3 regions of the Streptomyces sp. NPDC057249 genome follow, and region 3 is predicted to be linked to each of the others. Evidence: riboswitches for the same ligand, from Rfam matches in the RefSeq annotation. Region 3 holds a riboswitch; each other region holds the start of a gene.
What was found. Region 3 has a riboswitch for cobalamin ahead of ACFUJY_RS13100 (cobalamin biosynthesis protein). Riboswitches for the same ligand answer to the same signal wherever they lie in the genome.

Region 1 (9,839 bases), on a different contig from region 3:
CCGGACGACAACGGGCGGCTGATCCGCGCCCACCTCACCGGGGCGGGGGTGGCGGTGCTGACGGACGGCGCCCCCGGCGCCACCCCGTCGGCCGTCGTCACCCTGGACGGCGAGGGCCGCGCCGCGTACGCGTTCGACATCGCCTGGACGCTCGGCCGGGTCGCCCTCGACCGGCAGCCCCGGCACGTCCACACCGGCTCGATCGCGGCGGTGACCGAACCCGGGGCGGCCACGGTGCTGGCCGCCGTCGAGTCGCTGCGGACGGCCGCCACCGTCAGCTACGACCCCAATGTGCGGCCCGCGCTGATGGGTGACCACGAGGCCGCCGTACGCAGGGTCGAGCGGTGCGTGGGGCTCAGCGACGTCGTCAAGGCCAGCGACGAGGACCTGGACTGGCTGTACCCCGGACAGGACCCGGCCGAGGCCGCCCGGCGCTGGCTGACGTCCGGCCCGGCCCTCGTCCTCGTCACCCGGGGCGGCGACGGCGCCACGGCGATCCTGCCGGGCGGCCAGGTGGACATCGGCGCCTTCCCCGCCGACGTGGCCGACACGGTGGGCGCCGGGGACGCCTTCATGTCCGGCACCCTGCACGCGCTCGCCGCCCACGGCCTGCTCGGCGCGTCCGGCCGGGAGCGGCTGCGCTCGCCGGAGCGGGGCACGGTGAGCGACGTACTGCGCCACGCGGCGGCCTCGGCGGCCGTGACGGTCGCCCGGGCCGGGGCGAACCCGCCGGACGAGCCGGAGCTGCGCGCGGTGCTGGGGCCGTGCTGAGGGCGCCGCGCCGCAGACTTCCGTTCCCGCCCGCACCCTCGACGGCCACCGGCGCGTTTCCCTTCAGAGGGACGGACGACGCAGGGGAGGGCCGCGGCATGGCGCGGGACGCGAGGACGGTGACCGTGGTGACGGGACTGGGGGTGGTCACCCCCGTGGGCGACGACGAGGGGGCCTTCTGGGCCGGACTGTGCGCGGGGCGGTCCCCGGCCCGGCGCTGCGGGGAACTGGCCGGGCTGCCCGCCGACTTCGCCTGCCGGGCCGACCGGACCGACCTGGACGAGGCCATCGGGGGCCGCGCCGCCTGGCGGATGGCGCGGTTCGCGAAGATGGCGCTGCTCGCCGCGCGCGGGGCCGTCGCCGACGCCGGGCTGCGCCCGGACCGCTGGGACGGCGCCCGGGTGGGCGTCGTGCTCGGCGTCGGAGTCGGCGGGGTCTCCGCCCTCGTGGACAACGTCCGCCGGTTCGACGGCGGCGGCGCGCGGGCCGTCTCGCCGCTCCTGGCGCCGATGATGATGCCCAACGCGGCGGCCGGCGAGATCGCCATCGACCTGGGCGCCCACGGCCCCAGCCTGGCCCCGGCCACCGCCTGCGCCTCGGGCGCCACCGCGCTCGCCACCGCGCACGACCTCCTGGCCACCGGCCGGTGCGACGTCGTCGTCGCGGGCGGCGCGGAATCCGTCCTGACGCCCCTCGTGGCCGCGGCCTTCGCCCAGCTGGGCGCGCTGTCCACGCGCACCGGCGACCCGGCCGCCGCGTCCCGCCCCTTCGCGCCCGACCGCGACGGCTTCGTCCTGGGCGAGGGCGCCGGCGTGCTCGTCCTGGAGCGGGGCGCGCACGCGGCGGCCCGGGGCGCCCGCGTACGGGCCGTGCTCGCCGGCACCGGAGCCGCCACGGACGCCCACCACCCCACCGCGCCCGACCCCGGCGGCCACGGGGCCCGGCGCGCGGTCGAGGCCGCCCTGGACGCGGCGGGCTGGGCCGCCCACGAGGTCGGGCACGTCAACGCCCACGGCACGTCCACGCCGTTGAACGACGCGATGGAGGCCGAGCTGATCGCCCGCCTCTTCCCGCACCGGCCCCCGGTCACCGCCCCGAAGGGCGTCCTCGGGCACACGCTCGCCGCCGCCGGCGCGATCGAGGCCGCCGCCACCGTGCTCACCCTCGAACACGGGGTCGTCCCGCCGGTCGCCAACCTGGACGCCCCGCCGGCCGACTGGGACATCGACTGCGTCACCAAGGCGCCGCGCCGGGTGCGCGTCGAGCGGGCCGTCAGCCACTCCTTCGGCTTCGGCGGCCACAACGTCGCCCTCTGCTTCGAACGGGTTCGCCCCTCCGGACGGTGAACATCTGCACGAGCCCGGTGTCCTGACCGTACGCCGGTCGTTCAGCCTTGTATGACCACCACGCTCACCGGCGTCGATCCCCTCGTACGCCCGCTCACCTCCGTACTCCTCGGCGCCGACGCCCGCCGCGAGCACGGCTTCTGGCGGCGGCTCGTCGCCACCGAACCGTTCCGGCTGCCCCCCGGGCCGGGGGCCGGCGGCACCCCGGACGAACGGCTCGACCGCGCGTACGCCCGCCTGCGCACCCTCAACGACGCCCTGGACAGCGCCGCCCGCCCGGCCTCCGACTTCCGGGCGCTGGCCGCCCTGCACGAGTGGCTGGCCCCGGCCGACCCGGCGCTCGCCACCATCGCGGGCATCCACTACAACCTCTTCCTCGGCAGCCTCCTGGACCACATCGCCGAGAGCCCCCGCGACCTGTCGGACTTCCTGACGCTGCGGCGCACCGGCACCTTCCTGTGCACGGAGGTGGCGCACGGCAACGACGCCGCGGCCGTCGAGACGACCGCCGCCTACGACCCCGTACGCGACGGGTTCGTGCTGCACACCCCGCACTGCGGGGCGCAGAAGTTCATGCCCAACACCGGGCGGCCCGGCGGCCCGAAGTCGGGGCTCGTCGCCGCGCGGCTGCTGGCCGGCGGGGCCGACCGGGGGGTGTTCCTGCTGCTGGTCCCGCTCACCGACGCCGACGGACCGCTGCCCGGTGTACGGGTGCGCAGGCTCCCGGCACGCATGGGCAGCCCCGTCGACCACAGCCTGACCTCGTTCGACCACGTCTTCGTCGGGCGCGAGGCCCTGCTGACGGGCCCGCAGGGGCGGATCGACGGCGACGGGGTGTTCCGCAGCGCCATCGAGGGCCGCCGGCGCCGCTTCCTCGCCTCCATCGCCCGCGTCGTCACCGGCAGGATCTCCATGAGCGCCAGCGCCGTCGGCTCGGCGCGCGCCACACTGGCCGTCGCGGTGCGGTACGGCGGCCACCGCCACGTCTCCGCCGGGCGCGGCGCGCGGCTGCCGGTGCTCGCGTACCGCACCCACCACGGGCCGCTCGCCGAGGCCATGGCCACGGTCTTCGCCATGAGCCTGCTGCACCGCCGCGTCCTGGACCGCTGGGAGGCGGCCGAGGCGGGGCCCGAGGCCGGGCGGGAGGCGGCCGAGCGGCTGGTGGACATCGCCAAGGGCTGGATCACCTGGCAGGCCAGGGCCGTGATCGTGGAGTCCCGGGAACGCTGCGGCGCCCAGGGCCTCCTGGAGAACAACGGGATGGCCGCGCTCGTCACCGGCGTCGAGGGAGCCATCACCGCCGAGGGCGACAACCTCGCCGTGCACGCCAGGGCCGCCGCCGCCCTGCTCGCCGACCGCACGCCGTACGAGCCGGCCGCACCGTCCCACGGCGACCTGACCGACCTCCGGTTCCTCGTCCGGCTCCTGGGGCGCGCCGAAGAGCTGTGGTTCGCGCGCGCCGGGGCCCGGGCGGCCCTGGCGGCGCACGGCGACCCGCTGGGCCGGTGGAACGCCGCGGCGGGCCCCGCGCTGCGCGGGGTCGAGGCGCACGCCTGCCGGCAGGCGGCCGAGGCGTACGCGGAGGCGGTCGAGGCACTGCCCCCCGGCGCGGACCGGGACCGGCTCGGTGAACTGGCCCGGCTGTTCGCCCTGGGCCGGGTGGCGCGCGACAGCGGCGACCTCCTCGCGGCCGGATACCTGAGCACCGGTCAGGCGGAGGCGCTGACGGACCACACCGAACGGCTCATCGGCGCGGTGGCCCCGCACCTCCCGGAACTCGCCGACGCCTTCGCCTTCCCCGACGAGATGCTCGCCGACTGGCCGATCACGGGCGCCGGCTACACCGACGCGTACGACGATCCGGAGGCCCACTGGCACGCCGGGGCGGGGCGATGAGGGGCACGCGGGCGCGCCGTGCGGCGCGGGCCGTACAGGGGCTCGGGGCGGGAGCCGTCCTCCTCGCCTACTGGTCGACCGTCGCCCTGTTCGCACGGTGGTCCGCGGCGTCCCGGCCCGGCTCTGGCGAATCGGTTCGCCGCAAGGCGTAACCGGAGCGACGCTGCTCAGTTGTTCCGGCGTCGGGGCCGTGCGCACCGGCGCCGGACGCCCCACCCGGATGGGCATGAGGAAAGGAAGACCATGAGCACGATCCACCCCCGCATCACCGACGTACTCAGCAGTACCTTCAGGGTGCCCGTGGCCGAGATCCTTCCGGACTCCACGATGGACAGCCTGGACATGGACTCCCTCGCGGCCGCCGAGTTCGCCGTCGTCCTGCGGGAGACCACCGGGGTCGAACTGGACACCGGCATCCTGACCCGGGGGACCACCCTCGCCGAGCTCACGGAGCACCTCGACGCGGCGGCGGGCGTCGCCCGATGAGGACACCGGCCATCGCCGTCACCGGTCTCGGCATGATCACCCCGGTCGGCAACGACACCGAGTCCACCTGGGACGGGGTGTGCGCCGCGGTGAGCCCGGCCCGCACCGTCCCCGCGCTCGCCGGGTGCGCGATCGACTTCGCCTGCGTGGTCGACGGCATCGACCTGGACGCCGAGATCGGTCGCCGCACGGCCTTCCGGATGGGCCGGTACGTCAAGTTCGCGGTCCTGGCCGCCCGGGAGGCCGTCGCCGACGCCGGTCTCGATCCGGCCGGGTGGGACGGCAGCCGGGTCGCGGTCGTCGTCGGCACCAGCAGCGGGGGCTCCGCGCACCTCACCGACCAGGCGCTGGTCCTGGAGCGGAAGGGGCCGGAGGCGACCTCGCCGGCCGGGGTCCTGCTGACCATCCCCAACATGCCCGCCGCCGAGATCGCGATCGAGATGCGGGCCACCGGCCCCAGCCTGGCCCCCTGCACCGCCTGTTCGTCCGGCGTCACCGCGCTGTCCGTCGCCCGCGACCTGCTGGTGACCGGGCAGTGCGACGTGGCCGTCGCGGGGGCGACCGAGTCGACCGTCTTCCCGATCGCCATGACCGGCTTCGCCCGGTCCGGGGCCGCCGCCCGCGCGGACGGCGACCTGTCCCGGCTCAGCCGGCCCTTCGCCGCCGACCGCGCCGGACTCGTCATGGGCGAGGGCGCCGCCGTCATGGTGCTGGAACGCGCCGCCGACGCGGAGGCCAGGGGCGCCGAACCCCGGGCCCTGCTCGCCGGCACCGGCGCCACCACGGACGCCCACCACCCCACCAGCCCGCACCCCGACGGGCGGGTCGCCCGGGCCGCCGCGGAGGCCGCGCTGCGCGACGCCGGCTGGCGGGCGGACGAGGTGGAGCACGTCAACGCGCACGGCACCGCGACCGTACGCAACGACGCCGCCGAGGCCGCGCTGATCAGCCGGGTGTACCCGCACCGGCCACCCGTCACCGCCCCGAAGGGCGTGCTCGGGCACTGCATGGGCGCGGCCGGGGCGATCGAGGCGGGGCTGACGATCCTCACCCTCCAGCGCGGGGTCGTCCCGCCGGTCGCGAACCTGGACGCCCCCGCGCCCGGGTTCGACATCGACTGCGTCACCAAGGTGCCGCTGGTGCGGCCCGTCCACCGGGCCGTCAGCCACTCCTTCGGCTTCGGCGGGCACAACGCGGTGGTGGCCCTCCAGCGCCCCTGACCGGACGCGGCGCCGAGCTGCGCGTAAGCCCGTGGTAGCGTGCCGGAGCCAGTCGAACTCCTCGTGGGAGTCAGGGAATCCGGTGCGAATCCGGAACTGACGCGCAGCGGTGAGGGGGACGGGCGGGGCCACGGCCACTGGGAGACCCGGCGTCTCCCGGGAAGGCGTCCCGTCCGAGCGAACCCGAGTCCGAAGACCTGCTGGCGACCGCCGCCCGGGACCGGGCGGCGGACCGTACAGCGGGCCCCGCGCATGGGCCCAGAGACGCCGAGGTATGCCCCGTGCCGCCCATACGTGCCGCCGCTCTGCTCACCGTCGCCCTCCTGCTGCTGACGGCCTGCGGAGGGCCCCCGTCCGGAAAGGCCGACGCCGTCGGCCGGACGGACGGCTACCCGGTCACGCTCAGGAACTGCGGGCGCACCGTCACCGTGGACGCCCCGCCCCGGCGCGCGGTCTCCGTCGACCAGGGCACCACGGAGATCCTGCTCTCGCTCGGCCTCCAGGACCGGATGGCCGCCACCGCCACCTGGACCGACCCGGTGATGAAGGGCCTGGAGAAGGCCAACGCGGGCGTGAAGCGGATCGCCGACAACCGGCCCTCGTCCGAGAAGGTCCTCGACCAGGAGCCCGACTTCGTCGCCGCCGACTTCGAGTCCACCCTCGCCAAGGGCGGTGTCGCCCCGCGCGAGCAGTTCGAGAAGCTGGGCGTCCCCACCTACGTCGCACCCGCCGACTGCACGGCCAAGGACAACACGAAGGACGGCGACGGCGTCCGTACCGGCGCCCTCACCATGGACAGCGTCTACGCCGAGGTGCGCGACCTGGCCCGGGTGTTCGGCGTGCCGGAGCGCGGCGAGAAGCTGACCGAGCGGCTCCGCACCCGCATCCGGAAGGCCGCCGACGACATCGACGGCTCCGGCACCTCCGTCCTCTACTGGTTCGCCAACTCCGAGTCCCCCTACCTGGCGGGGTGCTGCGGGGCGCCGGGCATCATCACCCGGGAGCTCGGCCTGAAGAACGTCTTCGACGACACGCACGACGAATGGCCCCAGGTGAACTGGGAGACCGTCGCCGACCGCAACCCGGACGTGCTGGTCATCGGCGACCTCACCCGCACGTCGCAGACCGCCGAGAGCGCCGCCGGGAAGATCGCCTTCCTGGAGTCCAACCCCGTCACGAAGAAGATGGACGCCGTACGCCACAAGCGTTACGTCCTGCTCAGCGGCCAGGCCATGAACCCGACCATCCGCACGGTCGAGGGCGTGGAGCGGGTGGCCGCCGGGCTGCGCGCGTTCGGGCTCGCGGGATGACGGCCACCGAACGGCTCACCGCCCCGCCCGACAGGACGCCGGCCCCCACCGGCCCTCCGCGCCCCCGCCTGCGCCGTCTGCGTGGCGGCCTCCTGTGGACCGGCGGCCTCCTGCTGCTCGCCCTGTCCGTCGCGGTCGCCGTCACCATCGGACCGGCCCGGATCTCCGTCGTGGACGTCTGGTCCGCCGTCGCCGCCCACCTCGGCATCGGTGAGGCCCGGCTCAGCCCGATCCGCGACGGCATCATCTGGAACCTGCGCATGCCGCGCACCCTGCTCGCCGCCGTCTGCGGGGCGGGCCTCGCGGTCTGCGGGACCGTCATGCAGTCCCTGCTGCGCAACCCGCTCGCCGACCCGTTCGTCCTCGGCGTCTCCTCCGGCGCGTCCACCGGCGCGGTCCTGGTCGTCGTGCTCGGCGTCGGCGGCGGAGCCGTGTCCCTGCCGGCCGGGGCGTTCATCGGGGCGCTCTGCTCGTTCGCGCTGGTGATGCTGCTCAGCCACACCCTGGGCGGCTCCACCGACCGGGTCGTCCTGTCCGGGGTCGCCGCGATGCAGCTGTTCTCGGCCCTGACCTCGTTCGTCGTCATGACCGCCGCCGACGCCGAGCAGACCCGGGGCGTGCTGTTCTGGCTGCTCGGCTCGCTCGGCGGGGTCGGCTGGACCGATGTGTGGATCTGCTCCGCCGTCCTCGCCGTCAGCCTGCTGGTCTGCCTCGGCCACTCCCGTACGCTCGACGCCTTCGCCTTCGGGCAGGACGCCGCCGCCGCCCTCGGGGTGAACGTCGCACGCGTCCGCACCGTCCTGCTCTGCACCACCGCGCTGCTGACCGCCGCGCTCGTCAGCTCGGCCGGGGCCATCGGCTTCGTCGGGCTGGTCCTCCCGCACGCCGCCCGTGCCCTCACCGGCTCCGGCCACCGCAGGCTGCTGCCGGTCACCGCCCTCGCCGGGGCCGTCTTCCTGGTCTGGGTCGACACGCTCGCCCGGACCGTCCTCGACCCGCAGGAGGTCCCGGTGGGCGTCGTCACCGCCCTCATCGGCGTGCCCGCCTTCGTCGCCGTCCTCTACCGCACCAGGCGGCCCGCGTGACCGGGACGGCGGCGGAGGGCCTGCGGGCCGGCGGAGTCAGCCGCGAGGCCGGCGGCCGCCTCCTGCTGGACGGTGTGACGCTGGCCCCGGAACCGGGCACGACGGTGGGCCTGATCGGCCCCAACGGCTCCGGCAAGTCCACCCTGCTGCGCATCCTCGCCGGAGTCCTCGCCCCGCACGCGGGCGTCGTCACGCTGGACGGCGAACCGCTCACGGACGTCGGCCGCCGCGCCGTGGCCCGGCGGGTCGCGGTCGTCGACCAGCACGCCGTCACCCAGGAGGAGCTGAGCGTCCTGGACGTCGTACGCCTGGGCCGCATCCCGCACCGGCGTGCCTGGTCCGCGCCGACGGAGGCGGACGCGGCGGCGGTGGACGAGGCGCTGGAGCGGACCGGGCTCACCGGCCGGCGCGACCAGTCCTGGCACACCCTCTCCGGAGGGGAGCGCCAGCGCGTCCAGATCGCCCGCGCGCTCGCCCAGCGGCCGCGCGAACTCCTGCTGGACGAACCGACCAACCACCTGGACATCCAGCACCAGCTCGAACTGCTCTCCCTGGTCGCCTCGCTCCCGCTGACCGCCGTCGTCGCCCTGCACGACCTCAACCTGGCCGCCATGTTCTGCGACCGGATCGTGGTGCTCAGCGGCGGACGGGCGGTCGCGGGCGGGACCCCCGCGCAGGTCGTCACCGAGCAGCTGATCGAGGACGTCTACCGGGTGCGGTCCGTCGTGACACCGGACGGCCCGCAGGGGCGGCCCTCGGTGCGCTTCCTGCCCTGAGGGGCCCGGGCACACGAGAGGGCGGACCCGCCGGGCGGGTCCGCCCTTCGCCTGTCGTGCGGTACGGCCGGCATGCCGGCGAGCGGTCAGCGGTGGCGTCCCCGGCCGAGGTCGCCGCCGGTGTCCTTGCCTCCCGGCTCCTTGCCGCCCTTGGTGGTGCCGTCCGCGTAGTCGATCTGCTCCTTGCGCAGTTCGGCGGAGACCTCCTTCTGCTCCGTCACCCTCTCGGTTTCCATCCGGACGCGCTCGACCGGGACGGTCTCCTTGCGCATCGTGGCGCGTTCCGCGTGCAGGGTGACCTCCACGTCCTGCTCCGTCAGATCGCCCGCTCGCGCGGTCGTCCTGTCGCCCGGCTGCAGCGGCTCACGGACCACCCGTACCTCCTCGTGCGAGACCGGCACGCTGCGCGTGACGTTCTCGGTGACGACGTACTTGTGGAGGCGGGCCCTGCCGCTCTCGTACTCCTCGGTGCCGATGTGCAGCTGCTCCTCGGAGCGGATCATCTCCTCCTTGCCGCCCAGGTCGGCGCCGGACCGCTGGGCGCCCGCGCCGGCGCCGGCCAGCGGACGGCCCGCGGCGGTGCCCGCGTCGGTGTCCCGGTGCCTGCCGGTGCCGGCCGCCCGGGTCCGGTCCTGGCCGGAGGTGCCTGCCGCACCCATGGCCCCGGCCCCGGCACCCGCTCCGGCCGCCGCGCCGGTGCCGGCCGCGCCCATGGTGCCGGTGCCCGTGGTGGTCGGTGAACCGGTCCCGGAACCGTCGCCCAGGTTGCCCCGGGTGTTCCTGGTGAGGCCGTAGTGCCGGTACAGCTCCTCTTCCTCGGACACGGACAGATGCGCGTCCGCGTCCACCCGGGGGGCTTCCTTGACCTGGTCCTTGCCGTGGGAGATGTGCAGGTCGGAGCCCACTCGACGGGCTCCGGCGAGAGGCACGAAACTCTCCTTCATGCCGA
Region 2 (9,839 bases), on a different contig from region 3:
ACTCGTAGACGCCCGCGATCGAGGCGATCGTCGCCGTCGGGGCGATCGCCAGAAGCAGCGAGTTGCGCATCCCGGTCTTCGCGATCCGGGCCCGCAGCGCCTCCCAGCGCTCCGGCCAGGCCGGCTCCGCGTCGTAGTGGTCCGGGTGCAGCACCCCGCGCGCGGCCCGGGTCTCGGACCAGGCGGGCAGCGGCCCCGACCGCTCCGCGAGGTCGCAGGACGCCTCGTAGGCGGCGAGCATGATGCGCTCCGCGATCCGGGTCGAGAGCGCCCGGGCCTCCGGGGAGTCGAAGGGCAGCCGGAGCTGGAAGAAGACGTCCTGGAGGCCCATGGCGCCCAGGCCGACCGGCCGCCAGCGGGCGTTGGACCGGCCGGCCTGCTCGGTCGGGTAGAAGTTGATGTCCACGACCCGGTCGAGGAAGGTCACCGCGGTGCGCACGGTGGCGTCCAGCCGCTCCCAGTCGATCGAGGAGCCCTTGACGAACGCGCCCAGGTTGACCGAGCCGAGGTTGCAGACGGCCGTCTCGCCGTCGTCGGTGACCTCCAGGATCTCGGTGCAGAGGTTCGAGGAGTGCACGACCCTGCCCGGCTCGGCGGTCTGGTTCGCCGTGCGGTTCGAGGCGTCCTTGAACGTCATCCAGCCCTGACCGGTCTGCGCCAGGGTGCGCATCATCCGGCCGTACAGCTCGCGGGCCGGCATGGTCCTGCGGGCCAGGCCCTTCGCCTCGGCCGCCCGGTACGCGGCGTCGAACGCGTCGCCCCACAGGTCGACGAGCTCCGGCACGTCCGCCGGGGAGAACAGCGACCAGGTGGAATCCGCGTCGACGCGGCGCATGAACTCGTCCGGAATCCAGTGCGCCAGGTTCAGGTTGTGCGTGCGCCGCTGGTCCTCGCCCGTGTTGTCGCGGAGCTCCAGGAACTCCTCGATGTCCGCGTGCCAGGTCTCCAGGTAGACCGCGGCGGCACCCTTGCGCCGGCCGCCCTGGTTCACGGCCGCGACGGAGGCGTCCAGCGTCTTGAGGAACGGCACGATGCCGTTGGAGTGCCCGTTGGTGCCCCGGATCAGGGAGCCCCGGGCGCGGACGCGGGAGTACGAGAGGCCGATGCCGCCCGCGTGCTTCGACAGGCGGGCCACCTGGTGGTAGCGGTCGTAGATCGAGTCCAGCTCGTCCAGCGGCGAGTCGAGCAGGTAGCAGGACGACATCTGCGGGTGGCGGGTGCCGGAGTTGAAGAGCGTCGGCGAGGACGGCAGGTAGTCCAGCCGGCTCATCAGCCCGTACAGCGCCGCGACCTCGTCCAGCGCCCGCTCGGAGGTGTCCTCGGCGAGCCCGGCGGCGACCCGGAGCATGAAGTGCTGGGGGGTCTCGATGACCTGGCGGGTGATCGGGTGGCGCAGCAGGTAGCGGCTGTGCAGGGTGCGCAGTCCGAAGTAGCCGAAGCGGTCGTCGGCCCCGTCCGCGAGGGACCGCTCGACCAGGGCGTCCAGGGCCGCCGCGTGCAGCGTGACGAACTCGGCGGTGCGGTCCGCGATCAGGCCCTCCCGGTGGCCCACGGCGACGGACGCGGAGAACGAGGTGGCGCCCTGGCCCGCGGCCTCGTCCGCGACGGACCGGGTGAGCAGGCGGGCGGCGAGCCGGGAGTACGCGGGGTCCTCGGAGATGAGGCCCGCCGCGGCCTCGGTGGCCAGTGAGCGCAGCTCCGCCTCGTCCGACCGGGCGTTGCGGCCGCGCAGGGCGGCGGCGGCGACGCGTCCGGGATCGGTGTCGGGCAGATCGGCGGTGAGGTCGGTCAGGGTCCGCAGCAGTGCGGTGCCCGGTCCGTCGCTCGCGGTCCCCGTTGATGCGGCCGCTGAAGCCGGATCGGCTGGCGCGATGGTCACGTGGTGCTCTCCCTCGCTCGGCTCTGGGCCGGCGGGGAGCGGGGCAGCCGGGCAGGAGCGGGCCCGGGCAGGGCGGCACTCCGTGCGGCGTCCACCGGCCCATCCACGAGGCCCGGACGTCTGGGCATCCGGTTCGGTCGAGCCGGATGCGCTGTCGGCAGGTCCTCGGACTCCACGGGTGCGCGAAAGCGCACCGGATACACCGTTGCGGGACAGTTCCGGATTCGCACCGGATTCCCCTGCGGCGACAGCGAGCATGAGCATACATGTGGGGGCCGCCCTGTCGGGCGGCCCCCACATGTTGTGTCGCGTGGTGGGAAAGTGTGCGGTCAGTGACCGCCCGGCGCCCCCGCCGTGGCCGGCGGCAGCTTCTCCTGGACACCCGGGTCGCCCGCGTCCGCGGTGTAGTCGCCCGGGGAGGTCTCGTCGATTCCGACGGGTGCCTTCACGGCGTTCAGGACGAAGGTGAGGACGACGACGACCACGACGTTCAGCACGAAGGCGGTCAGGCCGATGTAGCCGATCTCGCCGAGGCCGGGGATCTCCTTGGAGGACCCGCCGAAGTGCTTCTGCGTCGGGCTCGCGACCCCGTACGCGGCAGCCGTCCCGTAGATCATGCCGGCCGCCCAGCCGGCGATCAGCGCCCAGCGGTGGAACCACCGGGTGAACAGGCCACCGACCAGGGCCGGCATCGTCTGGAGAATCCAGATGCCGCCCAGCAGCTGGAAGTTGATCGCGACGGTCTTGTCCATGGTGAGGACGAAGGCGAGCGCGCCGACCTTGACCAGCAGCGAGACCAGCTTGGAGACCTTGGTCTCCTGCTCGGGCGTCGCGTCCGGCTTCAGGAAGTCCTTGTAGATGTTGCGCGTGAACAGGTTCGCCGCGGCGATGGACATGATCGCGGCCGGCACCAGGGCGCCGATGCCGATCGCGGCGAACGCCACCCCCGCGAACCAGTCGGGGAACATGTTCTCGAACAGCTGCGGGATGGCCAGCTGGCCGTTCTGCACCTTGACGCCGGCGGCGATCGCCATGAAGCCGAGCAGCGCGAGCAGGCCCAGCATCAGCGAGTACAGCGGCAGGATGGTGGTGTTGCGGCGGATCACCTCACGGCTGCGGCTGGAGAGCGTCGCCGTGATCGAGTGCGGGTACATGAACAGCGCGAGTGCGGACCCGAGCGCCAGGGTGGCATAACCCCAGTGGCCGGCCGCCGCCGGCGCGAGGCCGCCCGCGCCCGCTTGAGTGAACTTGTCCTGGGCGGAGGCGAAGATGTCGTCGAAGCCGCCCAGCTTGATCGGGATGTAGATGATCGCCACGGCGATGACCAGGTAGATCAGCCCGTCCTTGACGAACGCGATCAGCGCGGGCGCCCGCAGCCCCGAGGAGTACGTGTACGCGGCCAGCACCGCGAACGCGATCAGCAGCGGCAGGTCCTTGACGAACCAGTTGGTGTTCTCGCCGCCGCCGACGCCCATCACGTCCAGCACCGCCTGGATGCCGACGAGCTGGAGCGCGATGTACGGCATGGTGGCGAGGATGCCGGTGACCGCGACGGCCAGCGAAAGCCCCTTCGAGCCGAACCGGCCGCGGACGAAGTCCGAGGTGGTGACGTACCCGTGCTTGTGCGAGACCGACCACAGGCGCGGCAGGAAGGTGAAGATCAGCGGGTACACCAGGATGGTGTACGGCACCGCGAAGAAGCCGGACGCGCCGGCCGCGTAGATCGCCGCGGGCACGGCGACGAAGGTGTACGCGGTGTAGAGGTCGCCGCCGAGCAGGAACCAGGTGACCCAGGTGCCGAACGAGCGTCCGCCCAGGCCCCATTCGTCCAGGGTGGCCTCGTTCTCGGCCCTGCGCCAGCGAGCGGCCAGGAAGCCCATGACCGTGACGGCCAGGAAGAAGAAGATGAAGATGCCGAGCGCGACGCCGTTCACGCCGTCCTTCATGCCGACGCACCCCCCTTGCGGGCGCGCTGGTCACGCTGCCACAGCTTGTACGCGATCATCGTGAGCGCGGTGGAGATCAGCACCCAGAGCATCTGGTACCAGTAGAAGAACGGGATACCGATGAAGGTCGGGTCTATCTTCGAATAAGAACTCACCCAGAGCATCGCCACGAACGGCGCGATGAGGCACAGGGCGATGACCACCCGCAACGGTGTGACGGTGGGTGGCTTTCCTTCTGGTTCTTCCGCCATGGCGGCGACTCCGTCCCCTCGCTGATCACCTGTAATGCGCAGGAAATCTAGGCGAGAGATCCGGCCACCGTCACCCCCCGTCCGCATTGCGGTCCGGCAACGGTCGCCACGGACCGGCCGGATGGCCGGAATGGCGGCAATCGTCCGGGAGCTGGTCCAGGCCAAGCCGGCCCTCGGGAAGCGCCGAACGGCCCCCGGAGGCGGGACCGGGGGCCGTTCGGGGGTACGTGCGTACGGTGGGTCAGTCCAGCGGCCGCTTCAGGCGGGCCACGAACTTGTAGCGGTCGCCGCGGTAGACCGAGCGGACCCACTCGACCGGTTCGCCCTGCTCGTCCAGCGAGTGCCGGGAGAGCATCAGCATCGGCAGGCCCACGTCGGTACCGAGCAGCCCCGCCTCGCGCGGCGTGGCCAGGGAGGTCTCGATCGTCTCCTCGGCCTCGGCCAGCCGGACGTCGTACACCTCGGAAAGCGCGGTGTAGAGCGAGGTGTACTTGACCAGTGAACGGCGCAGCGCGGGAAAGCGCTTGGCCGAAAGGTGCGTGGTCTCGATGGCCATCGGCTCGCCGCTCGCCAGGCGCAGGCGCTCGATGCGCAGGACCCGGCCGCCGGCGCTGATGTCGAGCAGCCCGGCGAGGGTGTCGTCGGCGGTGACGTAGCCGATGTCCAGGAGCTGCGACGTCGGTTCGAGCCCCTGGGCGCGCATGTCCTCGGTGTACGAGGTGAGTTGCAGGGCCTGGGAGACCTTCGGCTTGGCGACGAAGGTGCCCTTGCCCTGGATGCGTTCCAGCCGGCCCTCGACGACCAGTTCCTGGAGCGCCTGGCGCACGGTGGTGCGCGAGGTGTCGAACTCGGCGGCCAGGGTCCGTTCCGGGGGGACCGGGGTGCCCGGCGGCATGGTGTCCGTCATGTCGAGGAGATGTCGCTTCAGCCGGTAGTACTTCGGTACGCGCGCGGTGCGCGTCCCGGCGCCCGCACCCGTCTCGTTCTCCGAACTGCCCCCGTCGGCGCCCATGGCCCGCCTTCCCGACTGCTGCGTTGCTGCCGTCACCGGCTCCTCCGTCTGTCGCGGCTCACATGGTGGCACGGTCCGGTCACGGCTCGTCGCCCTCCCTCAGGTGTCGGTCCTATAACGGACGCGAGTGCACTTCTTATACACCCTTGACACCCCTAAAGGTCTAGGCCAAGCTCCCGGTACTGGTCTAAACCATTAAAGACCAGGTCCCAGCCCCAGAGGTACTCGTCGACGTTTTCGCGCGGTGGGGAGGGGGTTGCAGCATCCCTGAGGAGGGTGGCGTGAAGCGCAAGCTCATCGCGGCGATCGGCGTCGCGGGCATGTTGGTTTCCATCGCGGCGTGTGGTTCGGACGACAAGACGTCCTCGAAGGACCCGAAGGACCGCAAGGAAGACCTGACTGTCTGGCTCATGGGCGAGGCCCAGTCGACCTGGCCCGAACTGGTCAAGGACGTCAACGCCCAGTTCAAGAAGAAGTACCCGAACGTCAACGTCAAGATCCAGTACCAGGGCTGGGCTGACAAGGTCAAGAAGCTCGACACCTCCCTCGGTGGCGACAAGTTCCCGGACGTTGTCGAACTCGGCAACACCGAGACCATGCAGTACATCCTCAACGGTGCGCTCGGCGAGATCGACCCCTCCAAGTACGAGAACTCGGACACCTGGATCAAGGGCCTGAAGGACACCTGCTCCTACGAGGGCAAGATCTACTGCGTTCCTTACTACGCCAGTGCCCGTCTGGCGGTCTACAACAAGGACATGCTGAAGGCCGGCACCGGCAGCGACGCCCTCCCGCAGAACGAGGACGAGTTCCTCAAGGCGATGGACAAGGTCCAGGCCGAGCTCGCGAAGAAGGACAAGCGCGCCTCGTCCCTGTACTACCCGGGCCGTTACTGGTACGCCGCCATGTCGTACGTCGCGGCCGAGGGCGGCCAGATCGCCAAGTACGACGAGGGCTCGAAGGAGTGGAAGGCCAGCCTCTCCACCCCCGAGGCGCAGAAGGGCATCCAGCACTTCGTCGACCTGGTCAAGAAGTACAACAAGGCCGACCAGACGAAGGACGAGCAGGACCACGCCAACGTCATGGCCAACGAGAAGGCCGCGGTCATCTACGGCCAGGCCTGGGAGGCCGGCAGCGTCACCACGGGTGAGAACGGCAACCCGAAGCTCGAGGGCAAGATCGCCACGGCCGGTATGCCCGGCCCGAACGGCAAGGCGCTCCCCTCCTTCATCGGCGGCTCCGACCTCGCCACCATCTCCAAGTCCAAGGTCCAGGACCTCGGCCAGGAGTGGATCTCCCTCTTCACCAACGCGAAGTCCATGGACGTCCTCGCGTCGAAGAACATCCTCCCGAACAACGAGAAGCAGCTTGAGCCGCTGAAGGCCAAGCCCGAGACGGCCGCCATCGCCAACGCGGTGCCGGACGCCTGGTTCACGCCGATCGCGCCGGGCTGGGCCTCCATCGAGAAGGAGGAGATTCTGGAGAACATGCTCCTGAAGATCCTCAAGGGCACGTCCGTCGCCGACGCCACCAAGAAGGCCGACAGCGAGATCGACGCACTGATCAACAAGAAGGCCTAAGTCTTCCGATCGCCAGGCGGGGGCCCGGCATTGCGCCGCGGCCCCCGCTCGCTTTAGCTCAAGAACGCCGTGTTATCCGGGGGCTGCCTCGGACCCGCGATGGAAGGTCAGCCACGTGACTGCCGCCGATACCAAGGCCGCCGGGCCACCGGTCCCCGTACCACGTGATCCCAAGGCGGACGGGAGCCCGCTGTCCGATGAGGGCGGCACCGCTCCCCTGAAGCAGAAGAGGAAGCGGAAGAAGGGCGAACTGCTGCCCTACTTCCTGATCCTCCCGGCGATCGTGGCGATCGCCGCCGTCTACCTCTACCCGCTCGTCAAGACCGTCATCATGTCCTTCCAGGACATGGGCCGGCGCGAGCTGTGGACCGGTGATCCCGCACCCTGGGTCGGCTTCGACCAGTTCACCAACATCCTCGGTGACTCCGAGTTCTGGTGGGTGACCTTCCGCACCGTCGTCTTCATGGCCGTCTGCGTGACGCTGACCATGGGCATCGGTCTGCTGATCGCCCTGCTGATGCGCCGGCTGTCCAACTGGGTGCGGCTGATCCTGACCTTCTGCCTGATCGCCGCCTGGTCGATGCCGCTGATGGTCGCCGCCTCCATCTTCCGGTTCATGGCCGACTCCGACTACGGCCTCATCAACACCCTCATCGCGAAGGTCGTGGGCGAGGACTGGCTCGGCCACAACTGGTACCTCGACCCGGTCCAGGGCTTCGCGATCATCACGCTGCTGGTCGTCTGGGGCGCCATCCCCTTCGTCGTCGTCACGCTGTACGCCGCCCTCACCCAGGTCCCGCAGGAGCTGGAGGAGGCCGCCTCGCTCGACGGCGCCACCAACTTCGGCATCTTCCGCTACGTGACCTGGCCGGTCATCAAGCCGGTCTTCAGCATGGTCTCCACGCTGTCGGTGATCTGGGACTTCAACGTCTTCGGCCAGATCTGGCTGCTGCGCGGCAGCAAGCCCGAACCGGAGTACGAGACCCTCGGCCTCTACTCCTACTCCAAGGCCTTCGAGTCCACCTCCTTCAGCCAGGGCACCGCGATCGCCCTGATCACGGTGATCCTGCTGTCCGCGGTGGCCGTGTACTACCTGCGCCAGCTCATGAAGACGGGAGAGGTCGAATGAGCACCACGACCGACACACCCCAGGTCCTGCGCCCGGACCGCAAGAAGACCCGGGTCGGCCTGAACATCCTCGGCCTCGGCATCGCCCTGGTCATGGTCTTCCCGGTCTACTGGCTGGTGATCAGCGCGCTGCGGCCGAGCCGCGAGATCCGCTCGTACGACCAGACCCTCTGGCCCTCGTCGATCACCTTCGACAACTTCGTCAAGGCCGTGGACCAGCCGAACTTCGGCACCGCGGTCCAGTCCAGCCTGATCGTCTCGATCACCGCCGTCGTCGGCGGCATGGTCATCGCCACCCTGGCGGCCCTGGCCATCGGCCGGTTCCGCTTCTTCGGCCGCAAGGCCCTGGTCCTGATCCTGATCCTGGTCCAGATGCTGCCGCCCACGGCGATGCTCATCCCGATCTACGCCCAGCTGAACGCCATGGGCGGCATCGACGAGTACTGGAGCCTGATCGTCGTCTACCTGGTCTCCACGCTGCCGTTCGCGACGATCATGATCCGCGGCTTCGTGGTGAACATCCCGGTGGAGCTGGAGGAGTCCGCCATGGTGGACGGCTGCACCCGCTTCGGCGCCTTCCGCCGGGTGATCCTGCCGCTGCTCGCGCCCGGCCTCGCCGCCGCGTCGATCTTCGCGCTGGTGAACGCGTGGAACGAGTACCTCTTCGCCTACATCCTGATCAACGACAACTCCAAGTACACGCTCAACGTGTGGCTGATGACGTTCACCAGTGAGCGCGGTACGGACTACGGCGCCCTGATGGCGGCGTCCACCATGATCGCTCTTCCGGTCGTCATCTTCTTCATGTTCGTGCAGAAGAAGATGGCCGCGGGGCTCACCTCCGGCGCCGTGAAGGGATAACGCCGCCCCATGACCACCCTCACCTCCACCACGGACACCCTCACCCGTGACGCCCTCGCCGTGCTCCAGCCCGGCTTCACCGGCACCACGGCGCCGGAGTGGCTGCTGCGCCGGGTCGGCGAAGGGCTCTCCTCCGTCGGCCTGTTCGGCCGCAACATCGAGACGCCCGAGCAGCTCGCCGCACTCACCGCCCAGCTCAGGGCCGAGCGGGACGACGTGCTCGTCGCCATCGACGAGGAGGGCGGCGACGTCACCCGTCTCGAGGTGCGGCACGGCTCGTCGTTCCCCGGCAACCTGGCGCTCGGCGCGGTGGACGACACCGAGCTGACCCGGGCCGTCGCCCACGAGCTGGGCCGCCGGCTCGCCGACTGCGGGGTCAACCTCAACTGGGCCCCGTCTGCGGACGTCAACTCCAACCCGGGCAACCCCGTCATCGGCGTCCGCTCCTTCGGCGCCGACCCGCACCTGGTGGCCCGGCACACGGCCGCGTACGTCGAGGGCCTCCAGGCCGCCGGTGTCGCCGCCTGCACCAAGCACTTCCCCGGGCACGGCGACACCGCGGTCGACTCGCACCACGCGCTGCCCCGCATCGACGTCGACCTGGAGACCCTGCACGCCCGGGAGCTCGTCCCGTTCCGGGCGGCCATCGCGGCCGGCTCCAAGTCGGTGATGAGCGCGCACATCCTGCTGCCCGCTCTCGACCCGCACCGCCCGGCCACCCTCAGCCCCCAGATCCTCACCGGTCTGCTGCGCGAGGAGCTGGGGTACCAGGGCCTCATCGTGACCGACGCCGTGGAGATGCAGGCCATCGCCTCGACGTACGGGATCGAGCGCGGCTCCGTCCTCGCCGTCGCGGCCGGTGCCGACGCGCTCTGCGTCGGCGGCGGTCTCGACGACGACAGCACCGTCCTGCGGCTGCGCGACGCGCTGGTCGCGGCGGTGCGCTCCGGCGAACTTCCCGAGGAGCGGCTCGCCGACGCCGCCGCACGGGTACGGGCCCTCGCGTCCTGGACGCGGGAGGCCAGGGGGGCTGTACGGGAGCCGGGCGCGGCAGCACAGGAGGGGACCGCGCCCGGCACCGCGCAGAGCACCGGCATCGCCTCGGACATCGGCCTGGTCGCCGCCCGCCGCGCGGTGAAGGTGACCGGCGAGACCGCACCGCTCACCGGCCCGGCGTACGTG
Region 3 (9,839 bases):
GTCTCCTCGTAGTGGGCCGGGTCGGCGTTCCACATCGCCGCATGCGGAGCGCGGTCCACGGTGTGCAGGGAGACGAGGTCGGGGCGGGCGGCGGCGAGCCGGCGGGAGTGGGTCCAGGGGGCCAGGGTGTCGTCGGGGCCGTGGAAGACGAGCGTGGGCACGTGCAGGGTCACCGGGACCGAGGTGTCCAGGAGCCCGGTGCCGTGGAGTCCGGTCTGCCCCTGGGCGGCGCGCACGGCCAGCGGCAGCAGCGCGCCGGGGACCCCGCGTGCGGCGGCGAGGCCGCGCAGGGTGTCGGTCCAGTCCAGCACCGGCGAGTCGAGGACGAGGCCGGAGATCCGGTCGCGGAGCGCGGAGCCCGCGCAGGCGTGCAGCGCCATGGACGCGCCGGTGGACCAGCCGTACAGGATGACCTGCTCGGCGCCGTTGCGGACGGCGAAGCGGATCGCCGCGTCCAGGTCGCGCCACTCGGACTCGCCGAGGTGGCCGAGCCCGTCCGGGGAGCGGGGGGCGTCCGGGTCGCCCCGGTAGGCGAGGTCGAGCACGGGCAGCTGCCGGCCGTGCAGGAAGTCCAGGACGTTGAGCGGGTGCTCGCGGGTGGCGCCGATGCCGTGCACGGTGATGACCCAGATCCGGCGGGGGGCCGGGACGTACCAGGCGGGCAGCTCGCCCAGCTCGCCGGGGATGCGCACCTCCCGGAAGGCCAGGCCGAGCGCGCTGCCGGGGTCGCCGCTGTACACCTGGGGCGTGAGCCGGACCTTGTCGCCGGGGGCCAGGACGCCGTGGTCGACGCGTTCCAGCCGGCGCACGACGGTGTCGGCGGCCTGGTGGGCGCGGTCGAGCACGGGGCCGACGACGGCGTGGACGTCCTTGCCGGTCAGCCCGTACGTGCCGGGGCGCAGCGAGGTGAGGGACCGGGTCAGGGTGATCTGCCCGGCGGCCGTCGCGTGGACGGTGAGTTCGCGGTCGGCGGGGAGCGGTCGTCCGGGCGGCGTCCTGAGGGCGACGTCGCCCGCGAACCGGCCGGCCGCGACCGCTGCCGCACCGGCGCCGATGAGTGTGGTGACGGCCGCTGCCGTCGCGGTAACCGGGCGCACCCCCACAGTGTCGGGTCCCGGGCGGCGCAATGCCAGTGGGCAGGGCCGTCCGGTGCCGCCTCGGCGCCGGCCGCCCGCGCCCCTTCGGCGTGTCCCGGCGCCGCCGCCCGTCCCCCTTCAGCGGCCTCCGGTGCCTTCCGGGCGCTGCCCGTACCCCTTCAGCGCCTCCAGGACCTCGCCGAGCTGGCCCTCGGACAGCAGGGCCGGGGTGCGGCCGGGTACGGCGCTCGCGGTGAGCCAGACGTGGCAGAGCCATTCGAGCTGGGCGGTGCGGTCGTACGCCTCGTCGAGGGTGGCGCCGTAGGTGACGGTCCCGTGGTTGGCGAGGAGGCAGCCGGTGCGGTCGCGGAGGGCGGTGAGCATGTTCGCGGCCAGTTCGGGGGTGCCGTACCGGGCGTAGGGGGCGACGCGGACCGTGCCGCCGAGCGTCGCGGCGGCGTAATGGACCGGGGGGACCTCCGCGACGAGGGTGGAGACGGCCGTGGCGTGGACCGCGTGGGTGTGCACGACGGCCCGCGCGTCGGTGTTCCGGTAGACGGCGAGGTGAAGGGGGAGTTCGCTGGTGGGGGCGAGTGTCCCGAAGGTCTGGTTGCCTTCCGGATCGACGCCGGTCAGGTCTTCGGGGCCCAGTCGGTCGTACGGCACTCCGCTGGGGGTGACCAGCACCGTGTCGCCGACCCGGAGCGACACGTTCCCGGAGGTTCCGACGACCAGTCCCTCGGCCGCCGTGCGGCGCGCCGCGGCGACGACCGCCTCCCATCCCCGGGCGATCGCCACGTGCTCTCGGTCACTCATACGAAGATCCTTTCCGGCCCCGCCCCGCGCCGCCCGGCCACCGCTCCGGGGGTCACCGCAGCGCCCTGCTCAGTTCATCTTCTGTTCACTCAAGTTGCCTACGTTCCACGTGCCAATGACGTCGAACGATTGCCTGGGTAAATGGAACACATCACGCTGCTGCTCGCGATAGTGATCGTGACAGCTCTAGTGTTCGATTTCACGAACGGTTTCCACGACACCGCCAACGCGATGGCCACGACCATCTCGACCGGCGCACTCAAACCCAAGACGGCGGTCGCGATGTCCGCCGTTCTCAATCTGGTCGGCGCGTTCCTGTCCGTGGAGGTCGCCAAGACGATCTCCGGCGGGATCGTCAACGAGGACGGCCTCAGAACCGAGGTCATCTTCGCGGCGCTCGTCGGCGCCATCCTGTGGAATCTTCTGACCTGGCTGGTCGGGCTCCCGTCCAGCTCCTCCCACGCACTGTTCGGCGGCCTCATCGGCGCCGCGGTGATGTCCGCCGGCTGGTCGTCGGTCAACGGCGGCACCGTCGTCACCAAGGTGCTGCTGCCCGCCGTCGCCGCCCCGCTCGTGGCCGGTGTGGCCGCGCTCCTGGCCACCCGGCTCACGTACCGCATCGGCGGGAAGATCCGTAACGACGCCCAGGAGAAGGCGACCGCCAAGGGCTACCGGGCGGGGCAGATCGCCTCGGCCGGGCTCGTCTCGCTCGCCCACGGCACCAACGACGCGCAGAAGACCATGGGCATCATCACCCTCGCCCTGGTCACCGGCGGCGTCCTCTCCCCCGGCTCCAACCCGCCGGTCTGGGTCATCGTCAGCGCCGGCCTGGCCATCGCGCTCGGCACGTACCTCGGCGGCTGGCGCATCATCCGCACCATGGGCAGCGGCCTGACCGAGCTGAAGCCCCCGCAGGGCTTCGCCGCCCAGACCAGCGCGGCCACCGTCATCCTGGCCTCCTCGCACCTCGGCTTCTCCCTCTCCACCACGCAGTCCTGCTCCGGGGCCGTGATGGGGGCGGGCCTCGGCCGTGCCGGGGGTGTGGTCCGCTGGTCCACCGCCACCCGGATGTTCGTCGCCTGGGGCCTGACCCTGCCGGCCGCCGGTCTGGTCGGTGCGGGAGCCGAGTTCCTGACCAAGCAGGGCACCTGGGGCGTCGTGGTCGTCGCGGTCCTCCTGGTCGCCGGCTCCGGGGCGATCTGGCTGCTCTCGCGCCGCAAGCCCGTCGGCCACGGCGATGTCGCGCCCGGCACCGAGGACGCGGCCCCGGCCGAGCCCGCGGGTGTCGTCACCCAGGCCATCGCGGCCGTGAGCCCGCCGCCCACCGCGGCCCAGGCCGCCGACCTCGCCGCCACCATTCCGGCGCCCGCCGGTCCCGTCGCCGCCGATCCGGCCCGACCCGCCACGGTCTGACAGACCCCGGTACTCCGGTAAGGACACCCCGTATGAACATCGACTGGGCAGCTCTGGGCACCGTCTTCGGCGTCTCCCTCGTCACCACCGTCGCCCTGGTGGGCCTCTTCACGCTCGGCATCGTCGGCCTCTCCAAGCAGCCGGAACCGGCCGCCGAGGGCGGTCCGGCGGGCTCGTCGGTCCTGCTGGCGCGCGCCGGCGCGTACGTCTGCTTCGGGCTGTGCGCGGCGGCGGTCGCGTACGGCATCTATCTGATCGTCGCCTGACGCACCACCTCTCCCCCGGGCCGGACGCACCTCGGGTGCGTCCGGCCCGGTGTGCGTCCGCCCACACCGCACCGCCGCAGGTCAACGGCGAGTTGACGGGCGTTCGCGGGGCGTGGTGGACTGCCGGAGCCATTACGGCGACAGCAGAGGAAGCCGGTGCGAATCCGGCGCGGTCCCGCCACTGTCACCGGGGAGCGGTCCCCCACCGCACGTCACGGCCCGCGCGAGCGGGCTGGAAGACCGGGGAACCCGCCGATCCGGAAGCCAGGAGACTCTCGTCGCCGTCACGTCGAACCAGGGCGCGGACCCTGAGTGAGGACATATCGCCATGCCCGGCTGCCGTGCGACCTTCTCCCCACCTCATCTGTCCGCGGCCTCGGGTACGGCCGGCTGAACCGTGCGTGCCGATCGCATCTACGCGTACGGCGCCACCGCCGGCCTGATCGCCGACCTGCTGCTCGGTGACCCCCGCAGGGGACACCCGGTCGCCGCCTTCGGGCGGGCCGCCGCGGCCGTCGAGGACCGGCTCTGGCGCGACCACCGCGGCCGGGGCGCCCTGCACACCCTGATCTGCGCCGGGGGCGCCGCCGGGAGCGCCGCGCTCGCCGCCCGTGCCCTGCGCCGCCGTCCCGCCGCCTCGGTGGCCCTGACCGCCGCCGCCACCTGGTCCGTCGTCGGCGGTACGTCGCTGGGACGCGAGGCCCGGGCCATCGGCTCGGCACTCGCCGCCGGCGACGTCGAGCTGGCCCGGGAGCGGCTGCCGCACCTGTGCGGGCGCGACCCGCAGGCGCTGGACGGCCCCCGGATCGCGCGCGCCGTCGTGGAGTCCGTCGCCGAGAACACCTCGGACGCCGTGGTCGGCGCCCTCGTCTGGGGCGCCCTCGCCGGCGTCCCCGGGCTCGTCGGCTTCCGCGCCGCCAACACGCTCGACGCGATGGTCGGCCACAAGTCGCCCCGCTACCTGCGGTACGGCTGGGCCTCCGCCCGCCTCGACGACCTCGCGGGCTGGCCCGGCGCCCGGCTGACCGCCCTGCTCGCGGTGGCCTCCGGCGGCCGTCCCCGGGAGGCGGTACGGGCCTGGCGGGCCGACGCCGCGAAGCACCCGAGCCCCAACGCGGGGCCCGTGGAGGCCGCGTTCGCCGGGGCGCTCGGCGTACGGCTGGGCGGGACCCTGGCGTACGGGGGGCGCGTCGAACACCGGCCGGTGCTCAACGGGGCGGCGGGCCGTGCCGTGGAGACCGGGGACATCGAGCGTGCCGTGCGGCTCTCGCGCCGGGTGGGCGTGCTCGCCCTCGGCGTCGGCGTGGCCGCCCGGCTGGGCGCGGGAGCGGTCGCACGCCGGTTCGCGGGACGGACCGGGGGACCTCAAGGACCTCGTACCTCTGGACGGAGAGCGATATGAGCGGCGGACTGCTGGTCGCCGGAACCACGTCGGACGCGGGCAAGAGCGTCGTCACGGCGGGCATCTGCCGCTGGCTGGTGCGCCGGGGCGTGAAGGTCGCCCCGTTCAAGGCGCAGAACATGTCGCTGAACTCCTTCGTCACCCGGGAGGGCGCCGAGATCGGCCGGGCGCAGGCGATGCAGGCCCAGGCGGCCCGCGTCGAGCCGACCGCCCTGATGAACCCGGTGCTGCTCAAGCCCGGCGGCGACCGCTCCAGCCAGGTCGTGCTGATGGGGCGGCCGGTCGGCGAGATGAGCGCCCGCGGCTACCACGGCGGACGGCAGGAACGGCTGCTGTCCACCGTCACGGACTGCCTGGAGCAGCTGCGGAGCACGTACGACGCGGTGATCTGCGAGGGCGCGGGGTCGCCCGCCGAGATCAACCTGCGGCGCACGGACATCGTGAACATGGGCATCGCCCGCGCCGCGCGCTTCCCGGTCGTGGTGGTCGGGGACATCGACCGGGGCGGGGTCTTCGCCTCGTTCTTCGGGACGACCGCGCTGCTCGCGCCCGAGGACCAGGAGCTGATCGCGGGGTACCTGGTCAACAAGTTCCGGGGCGACGTCTCGCTGCTTGAGCCGGGGCTCGACATGCTGCGCGGTCTGACGGGCCGTCCCACGTACGGGGTGCTGCCCTTCGCGCACGGGCTCGGCATCGACGAGGAGGACGGCCTCAGGGTGTCGCTGCGCGGGACCGTACGCGAGTCGGCGGTCGCCCCGCCGCACGGCGAGGACGTCCTGCGCGTCGCCGTGTGCGCGGTCCCGCTGATGTCGAACTTCACCGATGTGGACGCGCTGGCCGCCGAACCCGGTGTCGTCGTGCGGTTCGTGGACCGGGCGGAGGAGCTGGCCGACGCCGACCTCGTCATCGTGCCGGGCACCCGGGGCACCGTGAAGGCGCTCGCCTGGCTGCGCGAACGCGGGCTCGCCGACGCGCTGCGGCGGCGCGCCGCCGAGGGCCGGCCGGTGCTCGGGATCTGCGGCGGCTACCAGATCCTGGGCGAGCACATCGAGGACGAGGTCGAGTCGCGCGCCGGACGGGTCGACGCGCTCGGGCTGCTGCCGGTGCGGGTCCGCTTCGACCGCGAGAAGACCCTCGCCCGGCCGTCCGGCGAGGCGCTCGGTGAGCCCGTCGAGGGGTACGAGATCCACCACGGGGTCGCCGATGTGCGCGGCGGCGAACCGTTCCTGACGGACGGCCGGGGCACTCCGCTGGACGGCTGCCGGTCCGGGGCGGTGTGGGGGACGCACTGGCACGGTTCGCTGGAGAGCGACGCGTTCCGCCGCCGGTTCCTGACCGAGGTCGCCCGGATCGCGGGCCGCCGCTTCGTGCCCGCCCCGGACACCTGCTTCGCCGCGCTGCGCGAGGAACAGCTCGACCGCCTCGGCGACCTGATCGAGGAACACGCGGACACCGACGCGCTGTGGCGGCTCATCGAGTCGGGCGCGCCGTCCGGACTGCCGTTCATCCCGCCGGGAGCGCCCGCCATCCCCGTCAAGGAGGCCCTGTGAGTACGCCCTACCCCTTCACCGCCATCGTCGGCCAGGACGACCTGCGGCTCGGGCTGCTGCTCAACGCGGTCAGCCCGGCCGTGGGCGGGGTGCTGGTCCGTGGTGAGAAGGGCACCGCCAAGTCGACCGCCGTGCGCGCGCTGGCCGCGCTGATGCCGGAGGTCGCCGTCGTGCCGGGGTGCCGGTTCTCGTGCGACCCCGCCGCGCCCGATCCGGCGTGTCCGGACGGCCCGCACGAGGACGCGTCCGGCGTGTCGCGGGCGGCGCGGACCGTGGAGCTGCCGGTCGGCGCCTCCGAGGACCGGCTCGTGGGGGCGCTCGACATCGAACGGGCCCTCGCGGAGGGCGTGAAGGCGTTCGAACCGGGGCTGCTCGCGGACGCGCACCGCGGAATCCTGTACGTGGACGAGGTCAACCTCCTCCACGACCACTTGGTCGACCTGCTGCTGGACGCGGCGGCCATGGGTGCCTCGTACGTGGAGCGCGAGGGCGTCTCCGTACGGCATGCGGCGCGGTTCCTGCTCGTGGGCACGATGAACCCCGAAGAGGGCGAGTTGCGGCCCCAGTTGCTCGACCGGTTCGGGCTGACCGTCGAGGTCGCGGCGTCCCGCGAGACGGACCAGCGGGTGGAGGTGGTGCGGCGGCGGCTCGCGTACGAGGACGATCCGGCGGCCTTCGCGGCGCGCTGGGCCGCCGAGGAAGCGGAGTTGCGGGAACGGATCGCGGCCGCGCGGGCGCTGTTGCCCGACGTGGTGCTCGGCGACAAGGCGTTGCGGCAGATCGCGGCGACCTGCGCGGCCTTCGAGGTCGACGGGATGCGCGCGGACATCGTCATGGCCAGGACCGCGACCGCGCTGGCCGCGTGGGCGGGGCGCACCGACGTGGGCGCCGACGACGTCCGGCAGGCGGCGCTGCTCGCGCTCCCCCACCGGCGCCGGCGCAACCCCTTCGACGCGCCGGGGCTCGACGAGGACAAGCTGGACGACACGCTGGAGCGGAACGGCGGCGGGGACGACGAGCCGGAGCCGGACGGGCCCGGTGGCGGCGGTGACGGCGGGGGCGGCGGCGGGCTGCCGCCGCAGGGGGACGGGCCCGACACGCCGCCCGAGCCCGCCGGCGGGGCGGACGACGCGCCCGGGGCCCCCGTGCCGGGCCAGGGCGGTGAGCAGCAGCCCGTGACGGCCGGTGAGCCGTTCCGCACGAAGATGCTCAGCGTGCCCGGTCTCGGTGAGGGCGCGGCGGGGCGACGGTCCCGGGCGCGCACCGAGCAGGGGCGGACGACGGGGGCGCGGCGGCCCGAGGGTGCGCTGACGAAGCTGCATCTGGCCGCGACGGTCGTGGCCGCCGCCCCGCACCAGCGGGCGCGGGGCCGGTCCGGGCGGGGGCTCGTGGTGCGTCGGGACGATCTCCGGCAGGCGACGCGGGAGGGGCGCGAGGGCAATCTCGTGCTGTTCGTCGTGGACGCCTCCGGGTCGATGGCCGCCCGGCAGCGCATGGGCGCCGTGAAGGGCGCGGTGCTCTCCCTGCTGATGGACGCCTACCAGCGGCGCGACAAGGTCGGCCTGGTCACCTTCCGCGGCCGGGATGCGGAGGTGGCGCTGCCGCCGACCTCGTCGGTGGACGCGGCGGCGGCCCGGCTTGAGTCGCTGCCGACGGGCGGGCGCACCCCGGTGGCCGCCGGGCTGCTGAAGGCCCATGACGTGCTGCGGGTGGAGCGGCTGCGCGACCCGTCCCGGCGGGCCCTGCTGGTCGTGGTGACGGACGGCCGCGCGACCGGCGGACCGCAGCCCGTGGAGCTGGCCGCGCGGGCCGCCCGGCTGCACGCCGCCGAGGGCATCGCGTCGGTCGTCGTGGACTGCGAGACGGGCCCGGTACGGCTGGGACTCGCTGCGGGTCTCGCCACCGCTCTGGGCGGCACCGCCGTCACGCTGGACGAGCTGCGCGCCGAGTCGATCGCCGGGCTGGTCAAGGACGTCCGGGGCACGGGCCCCGGGCACACCGACAGGAGGGTCGCGTAATGCCGCAGGGACAGCCGGAGAGCGTGCCGGACGACGGACTCACCACCCGGCAGCGGCGCAACCGGCCGCTGCTGATGGTGCACACCGGCATCGGCAAGGGGAAGTCGACCGCGGCCTTCGGGCTCGCGCTGCGCGCCTGGAACCAGGGGTGGCCCATCGGGGTCTTCCAGTTCGTCAAGTCGGCGAAGTGGAAGGTCGGCGAGGAGAACGCGCTGAAGGTCCTCGGCGCGAGCGGCGAGGGCGGTCCCGTCGCCTGGCACAAGATGGGCGAGGGCTGGTCCTGGGTCCAGCGCGACGACCAGACGGACAACGAGGCGAAGGCCCGCGAGGGCTGGGAGCAGGTCAAGCGCGACCTGGCCGCCGAGACGTACCGGCTGTACGTGCTGGACGAGTTCGCCTACCCGCTGCACTGGGGGTGGATCGACACCGACGAGGTCGTCTCCGTCCTGCGCGACCGGCCCGGTACGCAGCACGTGGTGATCACCGGCCGCAACGCGCCCGCCGCGCTGCTGGACGCGGCGGACCTGGTGACGGACATGTCGAAGGTCAAGCACCCGATGGACGCCGGGCAGAAGGGCCAGAGGGGCATCGAGTGGTGAACATCCCCCGCCTGGTCGTCGCCGCGCCCTCGTCCGGGAGCGGCAAGACCACCGTCGCCACGGGGCTGATGGCCGCGTTCGCCGCGCGCGGGCTCGCGGTGTCCGGGCACAAGGTGGGCCCCGACTACATCGACCCCGGCTTCCACACGCTCGCGACGGGGCGCCCCGGGCGCAATCTCGACGCGTACATGTGCGGGCCGGAACTGATCGCCCCGCTGTTCGCGCATGGCGCGCGGGGGTGCGGGCTGGCCGTCGTCGAGGGCGTGATGGGGCTGTACGACGGGGCCTCGGGCCTCGGCGAACTGGCGTCCACCGCGCATGTGGCGAAGCTGCTGCGGGCGCCGGTGGTGCTCGTCGTGGACGCGTCCTCGCAGTCGCGGTCGGTGGCGGCGCTGGTGCACGGCTTCGCGTCCTGGGACGCGGAGGTGCGGATCGGCGGGGTGATCCTCAACAAGGTGGGGTCCGACCGGCACGAGGCGCTGCTGCGGGAGGCGTTGGAGGAGTCCGGGGTGCCGGTGCTGGGCGCCTTGCGGCGGGCGGAGGGGGTTGCTGTGCCGTCGCGGCATCTGGGGTTGGTGCCGGTGGCGGAGCGGCGCGCTGACGCGGTGGCCGCTGTCGCGGTGATGGCCGGGCAGGTTGCCGCGGGGTGTGATCTGGAGGGGTTGTCGGCGTTGGCGCGGTCGGCTCCGCCGTTGTCGG

Region 1: another riboswitch for cobalamin. It lies ahead of ACFUJY_RS18935 (ABC transporter substrate-binding protein); the one in region 3 lies ahead of ACFUJY_RS13100 (cobalamin biosynthesis protein).
Region 2: another riboswitch for cobalamin. It lies ahead of ACFUJY_RS07115 (ribonucleoside-diphosphate reductase subunit alpha); the one in region 3 lies ahead of ACFUJY_RS13100 (cobalamin biosynthesis protein).

Annotation. Positions count from the first base shown of each region.
Region 1 is NZ_JBHUXS010000009.1:173,417-183,255, reverse strand. It holds gene ACFUJY_RS18960 (carbohydrate kinase) at 1-771, shown strand, start outside; gene ACFUJY_RS18955 (beta-ketoacyl-[acyl-carrier-protein] synthase family protein) at 870-2,117, shown strand; gene ACFUJY_RS18950 (acyl-CoA dehydrogenase) at 2,169-4,013, shown strand; gene ACFUJY_RS18945 (acyl carrier protein) at 4,257-4,499, shown strand; gene ACFUJY_RS18940 (beta-ketoacyl-[acyl-carrier-protein] synthase family protein) at 4,496-5,719, shown strand; cobalamin riboswitch at 5,752-5,939, shown strand; gene ACFUJY_RS18935 (ABC transporter substrate-binding protein) at 6,001-7,029, shown strand; gene ACFUJY_RS18930 (FecCD family ABC transporter permease) at 7,026-8,114, shown strand; gene ACFUJY_RS18925 (ABC transporter ATP-binding protein) at 8,111-8,890, shown strand; gene ACFUJY_RS18920 (PRC and DUF2382 domain-containing protein) at 8,977-9,839, opposite strand, start outside.
Region 2 is NZ_JBHUXS010000003.1:124,673-134,511, reverse strand. It holds gene ACFUJY_RS07115 (ribonucleoside-diphosphate reductase subunit alpha) at 1-1,879, opposite strand, end outside; cobalamin riboswitch at 2,018-2,150, opposite strand; gene mctP (monocarboxylate uptake permease MctP) at 2,209-3,825, opposite strand; gene ACFUJY_RS07105 (DUF3311 domain-containing protein) at 3,822-4,076, opposite strand; gene ACFUJY_RS07100 (GntR family transcriptional regulator) at 4,318-5,088, opposite strand; gene ACFUJY_RS07095 (extracellular solute-binding protein) at 5,370-6,668, shown strand; gene ACFUJY_RS07090 (carbohydrate ABC transporter permease) at 6,784-7,797, shown strand; gene ACFUJY_RS07085 (carbohydrate ABC transporter permease) at 7,794-8,657, shown strand; gene ACFUJY_RS07080 (glycoside hydrolase family 3 protein) at 8,667-9,839, shown strand, end outside.
Region 3 is NZ_JBHUXS010000006.1:53,110-62,948, forward strand. It holds gene ACFUJY_RS13080 (alpha/beta hydrolase) at 1-1,097, opposite strand, end outside; gene ACFUJY_RS13085 (class II aldolase/adducin family protein) at 1,215-1,892, opposite strand; gene ACFUJY_RS13090 (anion permease) at 2,034-3,305, shown strand; gene ACFUJY_RS13095 (hypothetical protein) at 3,338-3,571, shown strand; cobalamin riboswitch at 3,717-3,846, shown strand; gene ACFUJY_RS13100 (cobalamin biosynthesis protein) at 3,969-4,973, shown strand; gene ACFUJY_RS13105 (cobyric acid synthase) at 4,970-6,523, shown strand; gene ACFUJY_RS13110 (putative cobaltochelatase) at 6,520-8,541, shown strand; gene cobO (cob(I)yrinic acid a,c-diamide adenosyltransferase) at 8,541-9,140, shown strand; gene ACFUJY_RS13120 (cobyrinate a,c-diamide synthase) at 9,134-9,839, shown strand, end outside.